Regions from separate parts of the Salinispora sp. CH2A1_6 genome, predicted to be linked through region 2. Evidence: riboswitches for the same ligand, from Rfam matches in the RefSeq annotation. Region 2 holds a riboswitch; the other holds the start of a gene.
What was found. A riboswitch is a leader RNA that binds a small molecule or an ion and turns the genes downstream of it on or off. The one in region 2 is predicted to bind ZMP and ZTP.
Positions count from the first base shown of each region.

Region 1: it holds a riboswitch for ZMP and ZTP, as region 2 does, so the genes downstream of both, AC1UKG_RS15185 (bifunctional 5,10-methylene-tetrahydrofolate dehydrogenase/5,10-methylene-tetrahydrofolate cyclohydrolase) here and AC1UKG_RS14310 (glycine hydroxymethyltransferase) in region 2, are expected to answer to the same signal.

Region 1 is NZ_JBXEDG010000010.1:381,986-386,193, reverse strand. Features, by position in the region: gene AC1UKG_RS15200 (dihydrofolate reductase family protein) at 1-898, shown strand, start outside; gene AC1UKG_RS15195 (GNAT family N-acetyltransferase) at 847-1,473, opposite strand; gene AC1UKG_RS15190 (class I SAM-dependent methyltransferase) at 1,585-2,223, opposite strand; ZMP/ZTP riboswitch at 2,369-2,452, shown strand; gene AC1UKG_RS15185 (bifunctional 5,10-methylene-tetrahydrofolate dehydrogenase/5,10-methylene-tetrahydrofolate cyclohydrolase) at 2,469-3,425, shown strand; gene AC1UKG_RS15180 (Lrp/AsnC family transcriptional regulator) at 3,422-3,910, opposite strand; gene AC1UKG_RS15175 (EamA family transporter) at 3,976-4,208, shown strand, end outside.
Region 2 is NZ_JBXEDG010000010.1:171,034-175,241, reverse strand. Features, by position in the region: gene AC1UKG_RS14320 (non-homologous end-joining DNA ligase LigD) at 1-787, opposite strand, end outside; gene AC1UKG_RS14315 (metallophosphoesterase family protein) at 828-1,709, opposite strand; ZMP/ZTP riboswitch at 1,821-1,910, shown strand; gene AC1UKG_RS14310 (glycine hydroxymethyltransferase) at 1,942-3,378, shown strand; gene AC1UKG_RS14305 (DedA family protein) at 3,403-4,200, opposite strand.

The DNA.
Region 1 (4,208 bases), 210 kb from region 2:
CGTCGCGGCCCGCACCGGCCTTGCGGGTCTTCTCACCGAGCGGCTCGCCGAGTTGGTGTGGCGACTGGCGGGCCCACCGCCGCCCGCCGCCGGTTCTCGGATCCGCGACATGTGGCCCACCACCGGGCTGATCGACCTGGACGAGGACGAACTTCACGAACGCTACGCACTGCCCTCCCCCACCGGAAGGCACGTACGCCTCGTCACGGTGTCGAGTATCGACGGTCTTGCCGCGGTGAACGGCGCCAGCGCCGCTCTGACCAGCAGCGGCGACCAGCGGGTCTATCGCCTGATCAAACGAGACGCCGACCTGCTGCTGTTGGGGGCGGGCACGGTCCGCGCCGAGCAGTACGGGCAGACCGCCCTGTCGGCTCCCGAGATCGCCCGTCGACGGGCCAACGGCCTACCGCCCTATCCGGCCATCGCGGTTGTCACCCGCAGTCTCGACCTCGACCTCAGTGGCCCGTTGTTTCAGCGCGGCATCGGAGGTCACTGCCAGCCACGGCCGATCCTGATCGTCCCCGCCGCTGCGGCGGCCGAGGCCAGCACGGCGGTAGCCGAAGCCGCCGAACTCCTGGTCGCCGGCGACTACAACGTCGACCTCAACCAGGCGATCCAGCTGCTTCGACAGCGGGGGCACCGACGCATCGTCTGCGAAGGTGGCCCCGCACTGGCCGGCCAGCTGGCCCAGGCCGACCTGCTCGACGAGCTCTGCCTGACGATCACGCCGCAGCTGCTGGCGGTGGCCGGCCCGCGGATCACCGCCGGTCCGGCGGGGCAGCCCGCGGGCGGGCAGTGGCAGCTCCACCGGTCCCTCCTCGACGAGCAGGGCAACCTGTTTCTCCGCTACACCCGCCCTGACCCGTCCGACCGGGCCGACGGCCCCCCGACGGTCTGACTTTCCTGGACGCGGCCGCATCGCGGAGGACGTTCGTTCAGGATTCGCTGAAAAATCAGATGGTCCTGCCAGGCCCCGTCGACGTGCAGATAGTGGGGCGCGGTGCCGATCCGCGTGAACCCCGCTTTGGTGAGAACGCGCTGACTTCCGGTGTTGCGCACGTGGGTGCCGGCCTCAAGCCGGTGAAGGTCGGCCACCTCGTCGGCAAGCCGGCAGGCATGCGCGACAGCCTGGGTGGCGAGCCCCCGCCCGGCATACCCATGGTCGATCCAGTAGCCGATGTTGGCGCTGCGGAACGGTCCGAGTGCGACGTTGGACAGCGTCAACGTCCCCACAACCCGACCCCCCTCGTCCAACACCCAGGGCAGAGTCTGGCCTGATTCCAGGAGCCGGAGCTGATCCTGCACCCGACTCCGCTGCCCCGCTAACGTGAAGAAGGCATCCGCCCGCCGTGGCTCCCACGGCTGGAGGTACTCACGATTGAGAAGGTACGCCTCGCTCAGCGGCCCCGCATCGGACTCCTCCAGCAGACGCATCACGATCGCACCGGCCAAGGGGGTGGGACGGATGTTCACACTCGTCAGCGTAGTGCCCCGGCGACGAAGTGCCAGGACCGGCGGCGGCGAAGACCGCCACCGCCAACCCGCGACGCACCGTGACCCCACGGGTCCGCTGCTGCCGGATCCTCAGTCGCGGTCTGGACGACGCAGGGTCAACGACTGGAAGCAGTAGCCATAACCGGTATCGACCAGGTGGAAGTCCACCACGTCGAACTGCGCGGCGGTGGCAAAGCCGAGCAGCTGTTCGTCGGTGCGCCACGAGAAGAAGCGCGGCGGCACGTGCTCGTCACCGTCGATGGGACCCTCGGTGCTCTCGTCGCCGCCGTACACCCCGACGAAGCAGAGGCCGCCGGGGCTCAGGACGGCCCGGATTGCTGTCAGGACCGCAGGCAGGTCGTGGTTGGGCACGTGCAGCAGGCAGTTCATCGCGAACACCGCGTCGAAGGAGCCGGCCGGAAAGTCCAGGTGCAGGAAGTCCATCACGTGGGCGTCGATGCCCTTGGCCCGGCAGTGCTCGACCATCACCGGCGACAGGTCGGCCGCGACGACGACAAGCCCCTCCTGCTGAAAGAACGCGCTGTCCTGCCCGGTGCCCGCGCCGACCTCCAGCAGTCGCGCTCCCGATGCCAGCCGGTCCCGGAACGCCTGACGCTGTGCCACCTTCCACGGTTGCTTGGTCAGCCCGTCACGCCAGGCCGCGCGAGTGTCATACGCCTGCCGCAGCGGGTCGAGAACCTCGTCATATCGAACGTCCACGTCGGTCATTGTCTCGGATACGGTCCAACGGCCCGTGTGCCGCCTTCCACGCCCTGCCGCGGGCCGGCAACGGCCAGCGCACGCAGCCGATCCGATCGGCGGTGGCAGCTGCGCTGGGCAAGGGCTTTCCCCACCTGGTGGGGCTGTGGCAGGCTGAGGTCGACGCGACTGGCGGCACCGAGGATGGGATGACCATCGGGGAGCTCGTCGCGGAGGGTCGACCGCCTGGGCCTTCCGCGGGGGCGAGGTGAACCATGTCCACGTCGATGTCGATGTCGGTCGCCCGGTCACTGCCGGGTGGACCGGTAGCCGAGCAGATCCTGACCGAGGTGGCGCAGGAGGTCACCCGGTTACGGGCGGCCGGGATGACCCCGGCCCTGGCCACGGTGCTGGTCGGCGACGACGACGCGAGCGTCGGATACATCCGGATCAAGCAGCGCCAAGCCGAGCAGTTGGGGTTCGCCTCCCCACACGTGCAGCTGCCGGAGTCGGCGTCGCAGGCGGACCTGCAGGCGGTGGTGACACAGTTGAGCGCGGACACGGCGGTGCACGGGGTGTTGGTGCAGCACCCCGTTCCCCGGCACCTGGACTTCGACCGGGCGATGCAGGCGCTGGATCCGGAGAAAGACGTGGACGGGATGCACCCGGTGAACCTGGGCCGGTTGGCGTTGGGGCTGCCGGGCCCGGCACCGTGTACGCCGGCGGGAATCGAGGCGTTGCTGGCGTACCACGGGGTGCCGGTGGCCGGCCGGGAGGTGGTGGTGCTGGGTCGGGGGGCCACGTTGGGGCGTCCGCTGGCGATGGTGCTGGCGCAGAAGCGGCCGACGGCGAACGCCGCGGTGACGGTGGTGCACACCGGCGTGACGGACTGGCCGCGGTACACCCGCCGGGCCGAGATTCTGGTGGCGGCGGCGGGGGTGCCGGGTCTCGTACGCCCCGAGCACCTGCGCCCGGGGGCGGTTGTCGTCGGTGGTGGGGTGCGGTACGCGGGGCGGCGGCTGCTGCCAGACGTGGACGAGGCATGCGCGACGGTGGCGGGGGCGATGACTCCCCGGGTCGGCGGGGTCGGCCCGACGACGGTGGCGATGGTGTTCCGTAACGCGGTGCGGGCGGCACGGCAGGCGCTGACGCCACCGCACCGCGATGGCGACGAGCACCCGACCCGGACACCGGTACGGCCCTCGGGGTCGGGCGCGTCGGACGGGAGCTAGCTTCGTCCGGGGGTACGGGGTGCCACCGGGGTGGAGACGATGAAGGAACTGGTGGTGTGGCCGTGGAGCAGGAACTGGTCGAGGACCGCCGCCAGGGCGTCGACGGCGGGTACGTGCACCTTGAGGAGGAAGCAGTCCTCGCCGGAGATCCGGTGGCATTCACTGACCTCCGGAACGCGGTCGGCCAGCTCTGTGATCTTTGACAGCTGGCCTGGACCGGGTTGGATCCGCACCCAGGCGGCGACGGGGAGGCCCAGGGCCGCGGGGTCGATATCGACGCGGTAGCCGCGGATGACGCCGGCGTTCTCGAGCCGGTGCAGCCGCTCCCGCACCGCCGGCGCGGACATGCCGACCTGGCGGGCCAACTCGGCGGCGCTGGCGCGCGGGTCGTGCCGCAGTACGCGGAGCAGGCGGCGATTGGTGTCGTCGAGCAACGAATTGCTATCTGGAAGGCCCGTCGGGGGTCTGGGCTCACGATACGTCATCGTCATGCTCCTCTAGCCTTCGATTGTGCATGGTGCTAGGTGCTGTCACCTTCGACGATAGGGGAATGCCACGATCAGTTCTGCGCTCGGACACCCGGACGTCGGCGGCGGCCGCACCGCGGATACCACCCCACGCCTACGTCGTCGTCGGTGCGGTGTTCCACTATCTCGGTCCAGCCTTCGCGGTACTGCTCTTCGTCCGCGTGGACGCCCTGGGCGTGGCGTGGCTGCGCATCGCCGCCGCGGCCGCGGTGTTCGCGTTGTGGCGACGGCCGTGGCGGCGCTGGCGGCACCTGGA
Region 2 (4,208 bases):
TGTGGTCCCGGGCCATCTGGTTGTAGTCGACGAAGACCGGCCGATCCCGCTGCTCCCGCCACCAGGTGGTGGTGACCAGGTCGGGCCGGCGACGCTGGATCTCCCGGCCCAGCGCCAACACCGCCCGGCGGCAGTCACCGAAACCCCACCGTGGCTCGATGGTGAGGTAGATGTGCAGCCCTCGTCCCCCAGTGGTCTTCGGGTAGCCAACCAGCCCGAGCTCGTCGAGGAACGCGCGGACCTCGTGCGCCACCGGAACCACCTGGTCGAACCCGACTCCGGGTAGCGGATCCAGGTCGATGCGCAGCTGGTCTGGTCGCTCGACATCACGCCGGGACACCGGCCACGGATGAAACCGGAGCGTACCGAGGTTGACCGCCCAGGCCACCACGGCCAGCTCACTCGGCGCGAGCTCGTCCGCGCTCCGACCGCTCGGGAAGGTCAGGTGCGCGGTGCGAACCCAGTCGGGAGCGCCCGCCGGCAGCCGCTTCTGATAGAAGGCGTCACCACGGTTGTCCGCCCGTGTCGCGATCTTGGCACCGGCGAGGACGCCACGCGGCCACCGCTCGAGCATCGTCGGCCGGTCCCGCAGGGCGCGCAGAATGCCATCGCCGACGGCCAGAAAGTAGCGCACCACATCGAGTTTGGTCAGCCCCAACTCGGAGAAGTAGGGCTTGTCCGGGTTGGAGACGCGAACCAGCCGCCGTCCCACCCGGAGCTGCTCGGCCGGCGTCGCCACGCCCACACCGTAGCCGTGATCCGGGCGCGCACCAGGTCGGACGCGCATCGCCGGCCGCACGGACCCGATTGCCCGGCGCAGGAACGGGCTACCAGGCGGTCGGTGGCAACCCTGCCGGCGCCGGCAGGATCCGGCGCGGCTGCCCCAGCGGCCCACTCCGTCGCCGCCACTCCCGGGGATAGCCCACCGACACCTCCTCGAAGCGCACCCCGTCGTACCAGGTGGTGCGCGGGACGTGGAGGTGGCCATAGACCACCGCGACGGCGTCGAAGCGCCGATGCCAGTCGGCCGTCGCCTCGGTGCCGCACCACTGCGCGAAGATCGGATAGCGGAGAATGTGGGTGGGCTCGCGACGCAGCGGCCAGTGGTTCATCAGGACCGTCGGAAGCGCCGGGTCCCGCTCCGCCAGCCGCCGGGCCGTCCCGGCGACCCGGGCCGCGCACCACGCCGACCGGCTCTCGTACGGGTCGGGGTGAAGCAGATACTCGTCGGTGCAGATGATCCCGGTCCGGTACGCCTCGGCGAGCGCGGCCTGCGACGTGTCGAGGCCCTCGGGGCGCCAGCTGTAGTCGTAGAGCAGGAACAGCGGCGCCACGGTGACCGGGCCGCCGGGCCCCTCCCACACCTGATACGGGTCCTCCGGCGTGACGACGCCGAGCTCTCGGCAGAGTTCGACCAGGTGGGCGTAGCGGGCGGCACCGCGCAGCGGCACCGGATCGGCCGGCAGGCTCCACAACTCGTGGTTGCCGGGCGACCAGAGCACCTTCGCGAACCGGGCAGCCAGCAGCCGCAGCGCCCACTCGACCTGCGCGACCGTGTCTCCCACGTCGCCGGCGACTAACAGCCAGTCCGCCGGCGACTCCGGGCGGAGCCGCTCGACGACCGTCCGGTTTTCCGCGTGCCGCACGTGCAGATCACTGATGGCGAGCAGACTTCCCTGACCATCCGCCCGATCGCCCGACCCCGTCATGGTCCGATCCTAGCCACACTCGCCACCACCGTCGATCTTCGATCGGCTCCCGGCCGGCGGAGCAGGGCGTACGAATGGGTGCCGGCCCCGCCGAGGCGAACCGGTAGGATCCCCTCGGGTCGGGACTGGCGCGATTGGGATGGAGCACCATCGGGGAACGACCCATCACGAGGACGCACGCCGAGCGCCTGGGCCTCCACACGTCCACCGGGAACGTTCACCAGGAGGTCACATGTCGGGTAACGCCGAGTCCACCGCCTATCGCAGCGCACTCGAGGTGATCGGTGCCGTCGAGCCGCGGGTCGCCAACGCCATCCGCGCCGAGTTGGCCGACCAGCGTGAGTCGCTCAAGCTAATCGCCAGCGAGAACTACGCCTCCCCCGCGACGCTGCTGGCGATGGGCAACTGGTTCAGCGACAAGTACGCCGAGGGTACGGTCGGCCGTCGCTTCTACGCCGGCTGCCAGAACGTCGACACGGTCGAGGCGCTCGCCGCCGAGCACGCCCGGGAGTTGTTCGGAGCGCCGTACGCCTACGTACAGCCGCACTCGGGGATCGACGCCAACCTGGTCGCCTTCTGGGCGGTCCTCGCCGACCGGATCGAGTCGCCCGCCCTCACGCGGGCCCAGGTCCGGCACGTCAACGACCTCACCGAGGCCGACTGGTTCGCTTTGCGCCGCGAGCTGGGCAACCAGCGGATGCTGGGCATGTCGCTGGACGCGGGGGGTCACCTCACCCACGGCTTCCGGCCGAACATCTCCGGCAAGATGTTCGACCAGCGCAGCTACGGCACCGACCCGGAGACCGGGCTGATCGACTACGACCGGGTCGCCGAGGCGGCCCGCGAGTTCAAGCCGCTGATCCTCGTCGGCGGCTACTCGGCGTACCCCCGGAAGGTCAACTTCCGAATCCTGCGCGAGATCGCCGACTCGGTCGGAGCCACCTTCATGGTGGACATGGCCCACTTCGCCGGGTTGGTCGCCGGCAAGGTCTTCACCGGTGACTTCGACCCGATTCCGCATGCGCACATTGTGACCTCCACCACGCACAAGTCCTTGCGCGGTCCCCGCGGCGGCCTGGTGCTCTGCGGTCCAGAGCTCGCCGAGCAGGTCGACCGGGGCTGCCCGATGGTGCTCGGCGGCCCGCTGCCGCAGGTGATGGCCGCCAAGGCGGTCGCGCTCGCCGAGGCCCGGCGCCCCGACTTCGTCGACTACGCCGAGCGCATCGTCGCCAACGCGCAGGCCCTGGCTGACGGATTGCAGCGTCGGGGCGCGAAGCTGGTCACCGGCGGGACCGACAACCACCTGGCGCTGATCGACGTGACCGGGTACGGGCTCACCGGCCGGCAGGCCGAGCAGGCGCTCCTTGACTCGGGCATCGTCACCAACCGCAACGCGATCCCGCAGGACCCGAACGGCGCCTGGTACACCTCCGGGATCCGGATCGGTACGCCGGCGTTGACCACCCGGGGCTTCGGCACCACGGAGTTGGACGCCACCGCCGAGCTGATCCACACCGTCCTGAGCCGGACCGCGCCCGGGACGAACGCCGACGGCACCGCCTCGAAGGCGAAGTACGTGCTGGACCCGGGCGTCGCCGACCGGGTCGGCAAGCAGGCCAGCGACCTGCTCACCGGCTTCCCCCTCTATCCCGCCATCGACCTCGGCTAGCCCGCCGGCACCTCGATCGCCACGTCAGCGCACGGTGGTGTCCTCGGACCAGCTGCTCCGGTAGAGAGTTCCCCGGCCCTGCGGGTCGGGGACACCATCGAGGGGCGGCATCGGCGCGGGGAACTCGTCCTCCGGCCCGTTGGGCCGCACTCCCCCGGTCGTCCGGGAGCGGCGGAGCCGGGTGACGACGAACCAGACGAGCCCCGCCACGCAGGCCAGGATGACGACGTTCTGGAGCACACCGGCGTACGCCTCGACCAGGTGCCAGTTGTCACCGAGCAGGTAGCCGGCCATGACGAAGGTCGTGTTCCAGATCAGGCTGCCCAAGGTGGTGTAGACGACGAAGGTCCACACTGGCATCCGCTCCACCCCGGCCGGGATCGAGATCATGCTTCGGAAGATCGGAATCATCCGACCGAAGAACACCGCCTTGACGCCGTGCCGGAGAAACCACTCTTCGGTCTTGTCGACGTCGCTCAGCTTCACCAGCGGAAGCCGGGCGGCGATGGCGCGCATCCGGTCCCGGCCCAGTGCCGCACCGATGTAGTACAGCGCGAGCGCACCCACCAGCGAACCCACCGTGGTCCAGAAGATCGCGCTGATGACGCTCATCCGCCCCTGTCCGGCGACGAACCCGGCCAGGGGAAGGATCACCTCGCTGGGAATCGGCGGAAACAGGTTCTCCAGCGCCACGGCGAGGCCGGCGCCGGGCCCGCCCAGCCGTTCCACCAGGCCGATCACGTGCCCCACCAGCCCATCCTGTGGGGGTTCCTGGTTGGCGGTGGTACCGACGGAGAGGAGGGCGTGCACGGTTCGAGGCATGGGCTACA